DNA from 4 places in the Streptomyces sp. NTD91 genome. Region 1 is predicted to be linked to each of the others. Evidence: riboswitches for the same ligand, from Rfam matches in the RefSeq annotation. Region 1 holds a riboswitch; each other region holds the start of a gene.
What was found. Region 1 has a riboswitch for cyclic di-AMP ahead of AC5WRT_RS00435 (transglycosylase family protein). Riboswitches for the same ligand answer to the same signal wherever they lie in the genome.
Positions count from the first base shown of each region.

Region 2: another riboswitch for cyclic di-AMP. It lies ahead of AC5WRT_RS10860 (C40 family peptidase); the one in region 1 lies ahead of AC5WRT_RS00435 (transglycosylase family protein).
Region 3: another riboswitch for cyclic di-AMP. It lies ahead of AC5WRT_RS03745 (C40 family peptidase); the one in region 1 lies ahead of AC5WRT_RS00435 (transglycosylase family protein).
Region 4: another riboswitch for cyclic di-AMP. It lies ahead of AC5WRT_RS21445 (M23 family metallopeptidase); the one in region 1 lies ahead of AC5WRT_RS00435 (transglycosylase family protein).

Region 1 is NZ_JCAJZW010000001.1:96,290-100,165, forward strand. Features, by position in the region: gene eno (phosphopyruvate hydratase) at 1-380, opposite strand, end outside; gene AC5WRT_RS00435 (transglycosylase family protein) at 729-1,415, opposite strand; cyclic di-AMP (ydaO/yuaA leader) riboswitch at 1,420-1,592, opposite strand; gene AC5WRT_RS00440 (transglycosylase family protein) at 1,770-2,849, opposite strand; gene AC5WRT_RS00445 (cytochrome P450 family protein) at 3,017-3,876, opposite strand, start outside.
Region 2 is NZ_JCAJZW010000007.1:122,538-126,413, reverse strand. Features, by position in the region: gene AC5WRT_RS10870 (ATP-dependent Clp protease proteolytic subunit) at 1-159, shown strand, start outside; gene AC5WRT_RS10865 (hypothetical protein) at 167-472, shown strand; cyclic di-AMP (ydaO/yuaA leader) riboswitch at 935-1,064, shown strand; gene AC5WRT_RS10860 (C40 family peptidase) at 1,068-1,541, shown strand; gene AC5WRT_RS10855 (hypothetical protein) at 1,548-1,697, opposite strand; gene AC5WRT_RS10850 (ATP-binding protein) at 1,945-2,382, opposite strand; gene AC5WRT_RS10845 (helix-turn-helix domain-containing protein) at 2,596-3,456, shown strand; gene AC5WRT_RS10840 (DUF397 domain-containing protein) at 3,466-3,687, shown strand; gene AC5WRT_RS10835 (8-amino-7-oxononanoate synthase) at 3,779-3,876, opposite strand, start outside.
Region 3 is NZ_JCAJZW010000002.1:237,419-241,294, reverse strand. Features, by position in the region: gene AC5WRT_RS03750 (tellurite resistance/C4-dicarboxylate transporter family protein) at 1-835, opposite strand, end outside; gene AC5WRT_RS03745 (C40 family peptidase) at 995-2,149, opposite strand; cyclic di-AMP (ydaO/yuaA leader) riboswitch at 2,156-2,324, opposite strand; gene pcrA (DNA helicase PcrA) at 2,535-3,876, shown strand, end outside.
Region 4 is NZ_JCAJZW010000020.1:115,827-119,702, forward strand. Features, by position in the region: gene AC5WRT_RS21435 (M16 family metallopeptidase) at 1-938, shown strand, start outside; gene AC5WRT_RS21440 (M16 family metallopeptidase) at 935-2,323, shown strand; cyclic di-AMP (ydaO/yuaA leader) riboswitch at 2,533-2,692, shown strand; gene AC5WRT_RS21445 (M23 family metallopeptidase) at 2,705-3,451, shown strand; gene AC5WRT_RS21450 (GntR family transcriptional regulator) at 3,650-3,876, shown strand, end outside.

The DNA of each region.
Region 1 (3,876 bases):
GCCTCGGAGGCGGCGTGGGCGACGGCGAGGGAGACGCCGAGGATGGCGTTGGCGCCGAGGGAGCCCTTGTTGTCGGTGGCGTCCAGGTCGAACATGGCCTGGTCGATCAGCCGCTGCTCGGTGGCGTCGTAGCCGACCAGCTCCGGGCCGATCTGCTCGATGACGGCGAGGACGGCCTTCTCGACACCCTTGCCCTGGTAGCGGTTGGGGTCACCGTCGCGCAGCTCGATGGCCTCGAAGGCGCCCGTCGAGGCGCCGGACGGGACGGCGGCACGACCCGTGCTGCCGTCGTCGAGGCCGACCTCGACCTCGACCGTGGGGTTGCCTCGGGAGTCCAGGATTTCCCGGGCTACGACGACGTCGATGGACGGCACGAGCATCTCCTTCTTGGGATGTGACGCTGGAAGTGCGGGGCGTGTGCCTTGCGGCTGCGCCGTGCGACTAGAGCCTAACCGTCCCCGGGGCGCCGGCCACCGACCGACCGTCCCGTGGACAGGAGGGACACGCAGACGGTACCCATTGTTCACCGCCGGAACAAAGGGGGTGCGGAAGAAAAGCGGGGAACGGCCGGGCAAAGAAAAGCCCCGCCCCGGCGCGTACGGGGGAACACGCGCCGGGGCGGGGAGCCCGTGGGGAGGGGGGTGGCCCTCACGAGGCCTCCCGTGCGGGGCGGCGGCTGTGAGGGCGCCGTGGGCCCGGCCGGAGAGCCGGGTGTCACTCCCCGGCTGTCACTTGAGGTGCAGCTGCTGGCCCGGGTAGATGAGGTCGGCGTTCTTCACGATGTCCTTGTTCAGCTGGAACAGCTTCTGCCAGCCGCCCTGCACGCCGTGCTTGGCGGCGATGGAGCTGAGGGTGTCGCCCTTGACGACCTTGTACTCGCCGTCACCCTTCTTGACCTTCGTGCCGGTCGCGGTGGTGACGGTCTTGTTCGCCGACGGGGCCGTGCGCGTGGTGGAACGGGTGGCGGCCTGCTGGCCGGTGGAGCGGGTGGTGGTGCCGCTCGAGGACTTCGTGGAGGCCGCGGGAGCGGAGCCGTTGTACGGAGTGCTCGACAGGCCGGTGCCGCAGACCGGCCAGGCGCCCTTGCCCTGACCCGCGAGGACCTTCTCGGCGACGGCTATCTGCTGCGCCTTGCCGGCCAGGTCGGCGCGCGGGGCGTAGGCGGTGCCGCCGTAGGCGGCCCAGGTGGAGTTGGTGAACTGCAGGCCGCCGTAGAAGCCGTTGCCCGTGTTGATGGACCAGTTGCCGCCGGACTCGCACTGGGCGACGGCGTCCCACTGGGAGGCGGTGGCGGCGGAGGCGTTGCCCGCCGCCATCAGCGGGGCGGCGACGGCGGCGCCGGTGACACCGGCGAGAGCGACGACGCGGACGGCCTTGGACGGGCGGCGGTGCTTGCCCTTGGCGGAAAACAGCATGGATCGATCCCCTCACCGACGCCTGCGAGGTGAGCTGTCGGGTTCGGGCCGGTTGAGTTGCCCGGCCGCACACCCGCTTGCGCGAGGTGCGGCTTCACCCCTAGCCGGTCCAGACTGAACTGCTGGGCGCGGCACTTACCTTGGGTCCCCCGCTCCTGCCTACGGCGCTTGACGCGACGACTGTTCCCGGGCAACCGCTGGCAGGATTCGGCGTGTGCGACTGCCGGGGCTCGTGGTGACGAGCGGTCCTGACCGTAGACATGCCGTCGGCGGAATTTCAAAGACGATCAGGGCTTCTGAGACTCATCCCACACTTTCGCCAAACCGGACATCACTGATCAAGTAGGGCGTCAACTAGTCCTGTTCCGCGCCCTTTTCGCCGTCGATTTTCAGGGTCTGACCGGCGGCGATGCGGTCCGGGTCGGCACCGATGACCTTCTTGTTGCTCTCGTAGAGCGCGTGCCAGCCGCCGTCGACACCGAGCGAGTCGGCGATGGAGGCGAGGGAGTCGCCCTCGCGGACGGTGTACGTGTCCGGTCCGTGGCCGGCGTGACGGCCGGAAGAGGCGTCGCCCTGACCGTTTGTCACGCTTTCGTCCGCACTCGCGCCACGGTGACGTCCGCCACTGCCGAGCGCTCCGGTGTCGACCAGGCTCCAAGAACCGGCACTCTGCTGGTAATTGTCCGAGTTGTCAGCACCGGGCATCGCGGTGGAAGACCCGGCGCCCCCCTCTGAGCTTCCGTCGCCCTGCGAGGCGGACTCGTGAGTTTTGTCCGGCTTGGGGGTACTGGTTCCGGCGGAACCGGTCGGATCCGGGGTCCCGGTGGCATCGCCACCGGGGCTCGGGGCGGGCGTGCCGCTCGCGCCCGAGGAGGGGCTGGAGGAGTCGGAGCCGGAGGAGTCCGAGCCGGGCGCGTGGCCCGAACCGGCGCCGCTGGAGGACGAATCCGGCAGACCGGACGAGCCGGAGCCGTCCGCCGAGCCGGAGGTGTCGTTCGAACCGCCACTGCCGCCGGATGCGGAGCCGCCGACACCGGTGTCGACGTCGAGCGAAGCGGAGTGGGAGGTCAGCCCGGCGGTCAGCGCGCACATGGCCCACGGCGCGGTGCCCCGGTCGGCGAGGATCTTCTCGGCGACGGCTATCTGCTGGTTGCGGCTGGCCTGGTCCGCACTCGCGGCGTACTGCGTGCCGCCGTACTTGTCCCAGTCCTCCTGCGAGATCTGCAGACCGCCGTAGTAGCCGTTCCCGGTGTCCGCGCTCCAGGATCCGCCGCTCTCGCACTCGGCGACCTTGTCCCACGTGGTGCCGTCGGCAGCGTTGGCGCTCGCGGCGCCGAGCAGCGGGATGGCGATGGCGGAGCCGGTCACTCCGGCCGCGACGAGGAGGGCCGGAGCCTGACGGGGGCGACGGTGACGACCGTTCCCGGAGAGCATGCGGAAGCCTTTCGTGCGACTGCGGAACCGGCGCGGCGAACAGTGCCCTCGCCACGCTGATGGGTGAACGTAGCGCCAGACGATCACTTGTCACAAGTTAATGCCGCGTAGATCACGTGAAGATCACATAATTGAACGTCCGTCACTTTTACCCGCACGGAGTGTGTTCAGGCGGTGGGTGTGAACTCCACGGGGAGGGTGCGCAGGCCCCGCATGATGAGCCCGCCGCGCCACCGCAGGTCGGCCGGATCGGCGCCGAGCCGCAGGTCGGGAAGGCGGGTGAGCAGGGTGGCCAGCGCGGTCCGGGCCTCCAGCCGGGCGAGCGGCGCGCCGAGGCAGTAGTGGATGCCGTGGCCGTAGCCGAGGTGCTGGTTGTCGCGGCGGGCGAGATCCAGCACATCGGGGTCGGCGAACCGCTCCGGATCCCGGTCCGCAGCCGCGAGCACCACGAGCACCGGGTCGCCCGGCGCGATGTCCTGTCCGCCGACGGTGAGCGGCTCGGTGGCGAACCGCCAGGTGGCCAGCTCCACCGGCCCGTCGTAGCGCAGCAGCTCCTCCACTGCGGTCTCCAGCAGGCCGCTTTCCCCCTCGGCCAGGGAGGCCTGGAGCCGCTCGCGCTCCCCGTGGTGGGTGAGCAGGGCGTAGGTGCCGTTGCCGATGAGGTTGACGGTCGTCTCGAAGCCGGCGAACAGCAGGATGAAGGCCATCGCCGCGGCCTCGTTCTCGGTGAGGTGCTCGCCGTGGTCGGAGGCGCGGATGAGACCGGAGATGAGGTCCTCACCGGGCGCGGGCTCAACGGGCAGCGCCTCGCGCTTCTTGTGGATCAGCTCGGCGAGGTAGCCGCGCATCTTCTTCACGGACCGCGCGACCCCGCCCCTCGGCCCTCCGCCGTGCCGGATCATCATTCCCGCCCAGTCCCGGAAGTCGTCCTGGTCCTCGCGAGGGACGCCGAGCAGGTCGCAGATGGCGTAGATGGGCAGCGGGAAGGCGAACTCGTGGATGAGGTCGACGGAGCCCTCCCCGGCGA
Region 2 (3,876 bases), on a different contig from region 1:
GAGATGCTGGTACGGCACACCGGGCGCAGGGCCGAGCAGGTCCACCGCGACCTGGAGCGGGACCTCGTCCTGGACGCCCCCGCGGCGGTGGCCTACGGCCTGGTGGACGCCATCGTGCCCACCCGGCGGAGCACCCCGGGTGCAGCGGACGCGAGGTGAGCCGCCGATGCTTCCGGACCTGCCGCCGTTGCCCGCACTCACGCGCGCCGAGGGCGACCTGATCGACCGTTACCTGGAGGCCGCCGACCTGCTGGGCCGGGTCAATCCCGCGCACGGTGGCGACACCTATCGCGGACTGCGTGCGGCCCAGGCCCTGGTGCGCAAGGCGGCAGAGCTGCGTGACGCCCTCGCGCTGATGCACCGGCGGGGCGAGACGGAGCTGTACGGGGACACGCTGGCACGGGCTTTGCGGGTGCTGGACGGTGAACGCCGGACCGCGCGCGTCGCGCTCCCGCCGGACGGCGGCGGCTGATCCGGACGCCCGACCCGGCCGGACGGGACCCGGGTGTCGACGGGTGCCGCCCGGACGGGAGTTGAAACGGCCCGAACGACGTACCGCCGACCGGTGTATATCCGCCTCGTTCTCCGGGCCTCCCGACTTGCGCTCCACGCCGGTCCGAAGTTCGCGGGAAAGCGCATCGTCCCAGGTCCGGGGCTACGTCCGCGATCTGACGTGGTGTCCGACATCGCCCGGTCCACCCGAACGGGCGAGTGGTGAGCAACGCCACAAATTCCCGGATGCATTGGGATTTTCGGACCGGTGTGGGCGAAGATCCCGTCCGACGACAAGCCCCCGCCACCGCGGCGGGGCGGTCCGGGCGGACGCCGAGTCCTGCCGCCGCCCGGATGACCGGTCGACAGGAGTGGATCGGCAGGAGTGGAGGACCCAGGCAAGACGGGTCGCCGGAACGGATGTTCGTCTGCGCGTCACAGAACCCTCTGTGCGCCGCAGCCGGGCGGAGGTTACGAGCAGCCCTTGGGGTGAAGCCGCGGCAACGCGGCCGGGCAACTTCGCCAGCCCGAATCCGACAGGTCATCCTTCACAGGCGGCTGACGAAGGGTTGCGCATGACTGCGCTCAATCGTGTCCCGTCGCTCATGGCCCGGGCCGGCACGGCCTCGGCCCTCACCCTCGCCGCCGTCGGCGGCTCGATCGCGGTCCCCGGCCTCGCCACGGATGCCTCGGCAGCGACCCTCGCGACGAAGGCATTGCAGGTCGCGGCCTCCAAGAAGGGGGCGCCGTACCAGTACGGGGCCACCGGGCCGCGCAGGTTCGACTGCTCGGGGCTGACGCTCTACTCGTTCAAGAAGGCGGGCAAGAGCCTGCCGCGTACCGCAGCCGCGCAGTACAACAAGACGCACCACATCTCCGCCGGCAGCCGCAGGGCCGGTGACCTGGTGTTCTTCCACTCGGGCTCGTACGTCTACCACGTCGGCATCTACGCCGGGCACGGGAAGATCTGGCACGCGCCGAGGACCGGGGACGTGGTGAGGCTCCAGAAGATCTGGACCAGGAGCGTCTGGTACGGCCGGGTCAGCTGACCCCTGTCAGGTCCGGAGCGGCTCCAGCAGCAGGGCCGCTCCGCGCACCGTCGGCGCCACCCCGGTGCCCGCCTGGAGCCCACGGGCGGCCCGGGGCCGGCGGCGCGCGCAGCCGACCCGGTGTGCGCGCACGGCGACGGAGCACGCAGGCGCCACACCGGCCCTCCCCCAGAACAACACCTCCCGTCCGGCCCGGCCCGAAGGCTGCCGTTGCCGTGTCGGCCGGCTAGGGCGTGTTTCGAAAGTCCCGTCTGGTCCGCGACGCCTGGCACGGCACCTCGCCGCGTTGTCGGGATCGTCCACGTACGCCCGGTACGAGGACGACCCTCCGCCTTGCGATGCACCGCACCAGACGCCGCGGACCCCGCCCTCCGGGCGGACGACGCCACTTTCCAAACACGCCCTAGTGGGACCGTTCCGCCGGGACGATCCAGGGGAGTTCGATGGAGACCGTCTTGCCGCCCTCACGGGTGGGGCGGACACGGAGCCTGCCGCCGCACTCCGCGGTGAGCCAGCGGATGATGACCATGCCGCGCCCGTTGTCCTGCTGGACGGCGGCGGGCAGTCTCTTCGGGAAGCGCGGGTGACTGTCCGTCACGCCGATGCGGAGGTGTTCGTCGCAGTCCAGGGCGATGTCGACCGTGAAGGTGGGTGATTGACCGAAGGTGTGCTGTACGGCGTTCGTGGCGAGTTCGGAGACGATGAGTCGCACTGTGTCGGCCACCTCGGTGTCCGACGGCAGGCCCCACTCCGCGAGCGTGCCCACGACATACGTGCGGGCCGCGGAGACCGAGGCGGGATCGCTCGGCAGAGTGACGGATGCTTCCAGATGGTCTGCCATGGCGACGTCGTCCCTTTCCCACGGGCCCGCAGTCCGACACGGCGCGGATGGTTCGAGTACGGTCCCGGACTGGTGCTTGCTCGTCAGCCTGCCACCACCGGGCCGGTCACGGGGAGCGATCCACCAAGATATGCATATATCTGTCGCTCGAAGCGGTGAACTCTCCTACGCGAGACCGTATCCGGGCGGTCCGGAAGGAGTAAGGAGGAGCCCATGCAGAACGGGCCGGCAGTGCGCCGCCGCAAACTGGGTGCCGAACTGCGCACGCTGCGTACCGGTGCCGGGCTCACGAGCGGTGAGGCGGCTCGGCTGGTCGGCTGGCACCAGTCGAAGGTCAGTCGTATCGAGACCGGTGCCAGCGGCGTGAAACCAGCGGATGTGCGGTTACTCCTCGACGCCTACGAGGTGTACGACGGACAACTGCGCGAGCTTCTGCTGATGCTGGCGGGCTCCGACGACACCGGCGGCCGGCACCGCTGGTGGCACGCCTACCGCGGGGTGCTGCCGCCCACGTACCGGGACTTCATCAGCCTGGAGTCGCAGGCGAGCGCGATGCGCACCCTGGAGACCACGGTCGTGCCCGGCCTGCTGCAGACCCCCGAGTACGCCCGCGCGGTGACCCGGGCGGCCGTGAAGAACCTGGACGAGGAGGGCCTGGACGCGCTGGTGGAGGTGCGGCTGGCCCGGCAGGACGTGCTGCGCGCCGACCCCCCGCTGGTGCTGAGCGCGGTGCTGGACGAGGCGGTGCTGCGGCGCGAGGTCGGCGGCCCCGAGGTGATGGCCCGGCAGCTGGAGCGGCTGACGGAGGCGGCCCGGCTTCCCCAAGTCCGTCTCCAGGTACTGCCGTTCGACGCCGGGGCGCATGTCGGCCTCACCGGGCCTTTCGTTATTTTCTCATTTCCGAGCACTTCCGATCTGGACGTGGTTGTTCTTGACCAGTTGACGAGTAGCCTCTACCTGGAGCGGAAAGAAGACCTCATGGCCTACTCGGAGGCCTTCGACACCCTTCGGATGCACGCCCTTTCACCCGAGGACACGTTGGATTACATCGCCGGGATAGGTGACGGCGCGTAAGGAGGCACCATGTCAGCCCTGCCTCGGAACGTCCCTGCCAGTACCGACCTGCACGACGTGCGCTGGCTGCGCAGCAGCTACAGCACGGGAGCCAACAACTGCGTGGAGACGGCCCGGCCGCGCTCCGGCCCCGGGGCCGGGCTGCTCGCCGTGCGCGACTCCAAGCGCCCGGCCGGACCCGCGCTGCTCTTCTCCACCGACAGCTGGGCCGGTTTCCTGACCGCCCTCTGAACCGCCCCCGATCGCACACGTGCTCGGAAGCGACCCCAGGACCCCTCACACGCCATCATCCATACGCGAAGCACGGCCGTGTCACGCCGACTCATGGTCGCGTTTCGACGATCACTCGTACAGCGCGTTCGATCTCGGCCCCGGACAGGTCCGCACGGGCGGTCAACCGCAGCCGTGAAATGCCGTCGG
Region 3 (3,876 bases), on a different contig from region 1:
CGGACAGCACCGCCACCGCCGTCATCCCCATCGGGAACACCGTCGCCCAGCGCTGTACGTGATAGCCGCGCCGGGGACACGCCGCCTCGGCGGCCACCAGCACGACGTACCAGACGAGGTCCAGCACCAGCAGGACGACCGTCACGGTGCGCAGCGTGCCGCGGTCGTCGCCGTTCCAGAGGTACAGGCCCGTGTCCCCGGCCGCCAGCAGTCTGGCCCCCGCCAGCGCCGAGATCGCGAGCGCCCCGCCCGCGACCCAGTGGTCGCCCGCCCCCTCCAGCAGCTGCCGTGCGTCGAAGCGGGCCAGTACGACGCCGTAGAGCACCAGACCCAGCCAGAACACCACCAGCGCGGTGTGCGCGAGCCACGCCGTCCGCTCGGCCGCGGCCAGCGTGGCGGCCAGTACGACGAGGCCCTCCGTGGCCACACAGCACAGGAACACCGCGCCGGACATGCGCCGCCTCCAGCGCCGTACGACCAGGAACAGCAGCACCGGCCAGAGCAGCGCGGCGAGGGCCAGCAGGGCCTCGGCCGTGGTCTGCCAGCCCAGGGCGGACATCCGGGTGCCCAGCACCGTGGTCGCGGCGACGGAGGTGAGCGCGCCCGGGCCCTCCGCTTCGGCCATCCAGCGGGACGGCTCGGCGACCAGCCGCAGCACGAAGGCGGCGGCCAGCGCGACCCAGGCCACCCAGGCCAGCGCCAACGCCGCTCGGGAAAGGATCTCGGCGCCGGTCAGATGCAGGCCCATCGACAGGGTGCCGGTCGCCATCACCGCGGACCCGGCCGCGGGGGACCGCTCCGCCCCCCACGCGCGCAGACCTGAAATGCCGGGCATGTGCCGATGCTAGGGAGCCGCGGCGCCCCGCCCGGGAAGGGCGCGCGGGGGGAGGGGAAAACGCCTGCACGCGCGTGATGGACGTGAGAACAACGGCCACGCGCGCGTGCGGACGGAGCATGCCCGTACCGCGCCTGGGGTGCACGCGGACCGGGCCGGTCAGCCGGGGCGCACCACGCTGTGGATGATCGACTCGCCGCCGTAGTAGATGGACTCCTCGCGGACGTACGCGCCCGGCTTCGGCGCGTGGATCATCATGCCGTTGCCGATGTAGATGCCGACGTGGCTGATGTCGTCGTAGAAGAAGATCAGATCACCCGGCCGCGCGTCGGTCAGCGAGACCGTGGTGCCTGCATCGACCTGGTCGTACGTGGTACGCGGAAGGGTGACGCCGGCGGCCTTCCAGGCGGCCTGGGTGAGACCGGAGCAGTCGTAGGAGTCCGGGCCGGTGGCGCCCCACACATAGGGCTTGCCGATCTGCGCACGGGCGAAGGCGATCGCCTTCTCGGCCTTCGTGTCGTACGAGCCGGCTGTCGTGGACCCGGCCGAGCCGGAGCCCGACCCCGTCGGCGAGGACGACGAGGACGAGCCGGTCTGCTGCTGAGCCGCCTGCCGCTTCGCCAGCTCGGCCGCCTTGCGTGCCGCCTCCTGCTGCTTCTCCCGCTCGATGGCGGCCAGCCGCGCCTTCTCCTGGGCCGTCAGCGACGACAGCAGCTCGCGCGCGGAGGCCAGTTTCTGCTGCACGGTGGCCTTGGCGGTCTGCAACTCGTGCTGCGACGCGTCCAGCGTCCGCAGGCCTTCCGCGGCCTGCCGCCGATCCTTCATCGTCGCGGCCTGCTCGCCGATGTAGGCGTCCACCGCGCTCTTCTCCCGCGAGGTCAGCCGGTTCATGAGCTGGCTCTGGTCGAAGTAGTCCTGCGGGTCGTTCGCCAGCAGGAAGGTGGCCGTGTCGGGAGCGGCGGCACCGGTGCGGTACTGGGCCGCGGCGAAGGAACCCAGCTCGTCGCGGGCCTTGTTGAGGCGCTCGGTGCGCCGGGCGAGCTCGTCGCGGAGAGCGTCCACACGTCCCCGCTGCCGGCCGGTCCGCTCCTTGGCCGCGTCGTACTTCTCGGTCGCCGACTCCGCCTGGCGGTAGAGGTCGTCGACCTTCTTCTCGACCTCCTCCAGGCTGGGCTTGTCGTGATCGGCTCTCGGGGCGGCCTCGGCGGTCTGCGAGAACACGGCCATGGAGGTGAGGGCTGCGGTGGCGAGGGCGGGGGTGCGGAGGCCCGCTCCAGAGGTCCCGCCGGGGCGCGGCTTGCGGTGCGACGCCAAGGAGGCGACTCCTTCCAATGGGCCGCCTACCGGGTTAGCTGTCGGGTTCGGGCGGCGGTTCGGAAGGGTTGCCCTACGGCGTCGTCCCGTCGGGAGTCGGCCGATTCACCCCGGGATCGGTTGGGTCCCCGGCTCCGGGCGCCGCGGGGCGCGCCGGACTCGGCGGAGGCCGCGCACGCGGCCCGACGGCAACCTAGCCAACTCGTGTGACTAGTGTGAAGGTTGGTGCGTGATATGTCCGATACATTTTTGTGATCCGACGCCGGGATCACCGCGATGTCATCGGGTGATTCCGCAGGGTGAGGGGACTCGCGTGCCTCCTGTGACGGCCGTCTTTCCGGGACGGCGACCGGTTGTCGGCGGGGCGCCCTAGACTCGTAGAGCGATGAGCAGCCTCTTTGACGACAGCTTCCTGGCGGACCTCCAGGCCCCTCGCGGGCACGAGGGGGAACCTCCGCCGCCGCCCGAGGACGATCACACTCCGGAGCCGCTGCCGGACGATCTGTTCGGTGGGAAGTTCGACACGCCGCCGGACCGGGACACCCACTACCGCGACGGCGCCCCGCGCCCCGTCCTCGACGCGGCGGCCCTGCTGGAAGGGCTGAACGACAACCAGCGCGCCGCGGTCCGGCACGCCGGCTCCCCGCTGCTCATCGTCGCCGGTGCGGGCTCCGGCAAGACCCGCGTGCTCACCCACCGCATCGCCCACCTGCTCGCCGAGCGGAACGTGCACCCGGGCCAGATCCTCGCGATCACCTTCACGAACAAGGCAGCGGGCGAGATGAAGGAGCGTGTCGAGCAGCTCGTCGGCCCGCGCGCGAACGCGATGTGGGTGATGACCTTCCACAGCGCGTGCGTGCGCATCCTGCGCCGCGAGAGCAAGAAGCTCGGCTTCACCTCCAGTTTCTCCATCTACGACGCCGCCGACAGCAAGCGCCTGATGGCACTGGTCTGCCGCGACCTGGACCTCGACCCCAAGCGCTTCCCGCCGAAGTCCTTCAGTGCGAAGATCAGCAATCTGAAGAACGAGCTGATCGACGAGGAGGACTTCGCCGCCCAGGCCACCGACGGTTTCGAGAAGACTCTCGCCCAGGCCTATGCGCTCTACCAGTCACGCCTCCGCGAGGCGAACGCGCTCGACTTCGACGACCTGATCATGACGACGGTCAACCTGCTGCGCGCCTTCCCGGACGTCGCAGAGCACTACCGCCGTCGCTTCCGGCACGTGCTGGTCGACGAGTACCAGGACACCAACCACGCCCAGTACGCGCTCGTCCGCGAGCTGGTGGGCACCGGCGAGCGCGACGAGAACACCCCGCCCGGGGAGTACGACATCCCGCCCGCCGAACTGTGCGTCGTCGGTGACGCGGACCAGTCGATCTACGCCTTCCGTGGCGCGACGATCCGCAACATCCTCCAGTTCGAGGAGGACTACCCGAACGCGACGACGATCCTGCTGGAGCAGAACTACCGCTCCACGCAGACCATCCTGTCGGCCGCCAACGCGGTCATCGAGCGCAACGAGTCCCGCCGTCCGAAGAACCTGTGGACCAACGCGGGCCGGGGCGCCCGGATCACCGGCTACGTCGCCGACACCGAGCACGACGAGGCGCAGTTCGTCGCCGACGAGATAGACCGCCTGGTCGACGCGGGCGAGGCCAAGGCCGGTGACGTCGCCGTCTTCTACCGCACCAACGCCCAGTCCCGTGTGTTCGAAGAGGTCTTCA
Region 4 (3,876 bases), on a different contig from region 1:
CCTACGGCACCGCCTTCGAGAAGCTGACCGCCCTGTCGTACCCGGCGGGCCACCCCTACCACCACACGCCGATCGGCTCCATGGCGGACCTGGACGCGGCCACCCTGGAGGACGCCCGCCGGTTCTTCCGCACCTACTACGCGCCGAACAACGCGGTGCTCTCCGTGGTCGGCGACATCGACCCCGAGCAGACCCTCGCCTGGATCGAGAAGTACTTCGGGTCGATCCCCTCCCACGACGGCAAGCCCGCCCCCCGCGACGGTTCCCTGCCGGAGGTCATCGGCGAGCAGAAGCGCGAGGTCGTCGTCGAGGAGGTCCCGGCGCGCGCCCTGATGGCCGCCTACCGCCTCCCGCACGACGGCACACGCGCGTGCGACGCCGCCGACCTCGCCCTGACCGTCCTCGGCGGTGGCGAGTCCTCCCGCCTCTACAACCGGCTGGTCCGCCGCGACCGTACGGCCGTCACGGCCGGCTTCGGCCTGCTGCGCCTGGCCGGCGCGCCCTCCATGGGCTGGCTGGACGTGAAGACCTCCGGGGACGTCGAGGTACCGGTCATCGAGGCCGCCATCGACGAGGAACTGGCCCGGTTCGCCGAGGAGGGCCCCACGCCCGAGGAAATGGAGCGCGCCCAGGCCCAGTTGGAGCGCGAGTGGCTGGACCGGCTCGGCACGGTCGCCGGCCGCGCCGACGAACTGTGCCGGTACGCCGTCCTGTTCGGCGACCCGCAGCTCGCCCTCACTGCCGTCAAGCGCGTCCTCGAGGTGACCCCCGAGGAGGTCCAGGAGATCGCCAAGGCGCGCCTGCGCTCCGACAACCGCGCGGTGCTGGTGTACGAGCCGAAGGCCCCCCAGGAGGCCCCGGACGCCGACGTCCCCGAGGACCCGGAGCAGGAAGCGACCGTAGAGGCCGGTAACGAGAACGAGGAGACGGCCAAGTGACCGAGCTCGCCACCATGGACTTCCACCCCCAGCCGCAGCCCGGCGAGGCCAGGCCGTGGGCGTTCCCGGCCCCCGAGCGCTCGGCTCTGGACAGCGGCCTGACCGTGCTGCGCTGCCACCGCCCCGGCCAGCAGGTCGTCGCCGTCGAGGTGCTGCTGGACGCGCCGCTGGACGCCGAGCCGGCCGGTCTGGACGGTGTCGCCACGATCATGGCGCGGGCCTTCTCCGAGGGCACCGACAAGCACTCCGCGGAGGAGTTCGCCGCCGAGTTGGAGCGCGCGGGCGCCACCCTGGACGCGCACGCGGACCACCCCGGCGTCCGGCTCAGCCTGGAGGTCCCGGCCTCCCGCCTTGCCAAGGGCCTCGACCTGCTCGCCGACGCCCTGCGGGCGCCCGCCTTCGCCGAGAGCGAGGTCGAGCGGCTGGTCCGCAACCGCCTGGACGAGATCCCGCACGAGCTGGCCAACCCCTCGCGCCGCGCCGCCAAGGAGCTCTCCAAGGAGCTGTTCCCGGCGGCCGCGCGCATGTCGCGCCCCCGCCAGGGCACCGAGGAGACGGTCGAGAAGATCGACGCCGCTGCCGTGCGCGCCTTCTACGACCGGCACGTACGTCCCGCCACGGGCACCGCGGTCGTGGTCGGCGACCTCACCGGCGTCGACCTGGACGCGCTGCTCGCCGACACCCTGGGCGCCTGGACCGGCACCTCGGGCGAGCCGCGGCCCGTGCCGCCGGTGACCGCCGACGACACCGGGCGCGTGGTCATCGTGGACCGGCCCGGCGCCGTCCAGACGCAGCTGCTCATCGGCCGGATCGGACCCGACCGGCACGACCGCGTGTGGCCCGCCCAGGTGCTCGGCACGTACTGCCTCGGCGGCACCCTCACCTCCCGACTGGACCGCGTCCTGCGTGAGGAGAAGGGCTACACCTACGGGGTGCGCGCCTTCGGGCAGGTCCTCAGGTCCGCGCCGGACGGGACGGGTGCGTCGATGCTCGCCATCAGCGGCTCCGTGGACACCCCCAACACCGGTCCCGCGCTGGACGACCTGTGGAAGGTGCTGCGCACCCTCGCGGCGGAGGGCCTGACCGACGCCGAGCGGGACGTGGCGGTGCAGAACCTGGTCGGGGTGGCGCCGCTGAAGTACGAGACCGCGGCGGCCGTGGCGAGCACGCTGGCCGACCAGGTCGAGCAGCACCTGCCCGACGACTTCCAGGCGACGCTGTATCAGCGGCTCGCGGCCACGGGCACGGTGGAGGCCACGGCCGCCGTCGTGAACGCCTTCCCGGTGGACCGCCTGGTGACGGTGCTGGTCGGTGACGCCTCCCGGATCAAGGCACCGGTGGAGGCGCTCGGCATCGGCGAAGTGACCGTCGTGGCGGCCGAGTAGCCGCCATGCGCGCCCGGGGCTCCGACGGTCCGCGGACCGTCGGAGCCCCGGGCTGTTCCACTCCCTTCCTCAGATGCCCGATTTGAGGCGGAGGTTGCGTGTCTGCCCTGTGGGATGCGCAACAAAGGCCCCGCTTCGTTTGGGATTCGGAAGCGGGTTTCCGTAGCGTCGTGCGGGCTGTTCGTCGGCAGTGCGCGTACCCGCGGCACCGGACAGCATCGCCGAGTCCCCGTACGGCGCGAGCCAGGGGAGCCGGGGACCCACGTCCCTGGGGTGAATCGGGCGCCCGCGCGAACGGTGTGGGGCCCGTAGGAGACCTTCCTGCTCCGAACCCGTCAGCTAACCCGGTAGGCGAGAGGGAAGGAAAGGACAAGCCACTCCATGGCGTTCACGTGCGCCACCGGGAAGCACCGCAAGCCCGGCCGGGTCAAGCGCACCTCCGCTCAGGCGGCCGGTATCGCGGCCCTCACCACCACCGGTGTCCTCGGCGCCCTCGCCGCCTCCCCGGCGCTCGCCGCCGAGAACACCGTGGAGCAGACCGGCCTCACCCCGGTCCTCACCGTCAGCGACGACGTGGCCGAGCACATCGACGCGCAGGCCGCCGCGCAGAAGCGGGCCGCCGAGCAGAGGGCGGCCGAGGAGGCCGCGGTCAGGAAGGCGAAGCAGGAACGGCAGGCCCGGGAGCGCGCGGCGCGCGAGGCCGAGCGCAGGCGCCTGCTGAACACCTTCGTCGCCCCGATCGCGGACTCCTACGTCTCCACCGGCTACAAGGCCAGCAGTTCCCTGTGGTCGTCCGGCTCGCACACCGGCATCGACTTCCACGCGGCAGGCGGCACGCCCGTCCACGCGGTCGGCTCCGGCACCGTCGTCTCCACCGGCTGGGGCGGCGCGTACGGCAACCAGATCGTGATCAGGATGGCCGACGGAATGTACACCCAGTACGGCCATCTGTCGTCCATCGGCGTCTCGGTCGGCCAGCGGGTCGTCCCCGGCCAGCAGATCGGCCTGTCCGGCGCGACCGGCAACACCACGGGCCCGCACCTGCACTTCGAGGCCCGTACGACGCCCGACTACGGCTCCGACGTCGACCCCGTCGCCTACCTCCGCAAGCACGGCGTGAACGTCTGACGCCCCGGCGACGGCGGACGCGGCCCCGGCCCACCGGCCGGGGCTTTCGCCGTTTTCCCACCGGCTCCGCCCCGGTCCGCTGACCAAAAAATATCCATTGCTTCCGGCCCGCCGTCGGAAATTCCGGCTCATTGGAATAGAGTCACGGAACGGGCGTCCATCGTCGGCGTTTCACGGGGATTAAGGCGGAGGTCGGGCATGCGTATTCCGGCGCACTCGGTGTGCACGGCGATCCGGGACGACATCATCGCCGGTGTGCACGAGCGCGGCGGCCGCCTCACCGAGGAAGTCCTGGCCCGCCGCTACGGCGTCTCGCGTGTCCCGGTCCGGGAGGCCCTGCGCACTCTGGAGGCCGAGGGCTTCGTCGTGACGCGCCGGCATGCGGGCGCGTGCGTGGCCGAGCCGACCGAGCAGGAGGCCGTCGA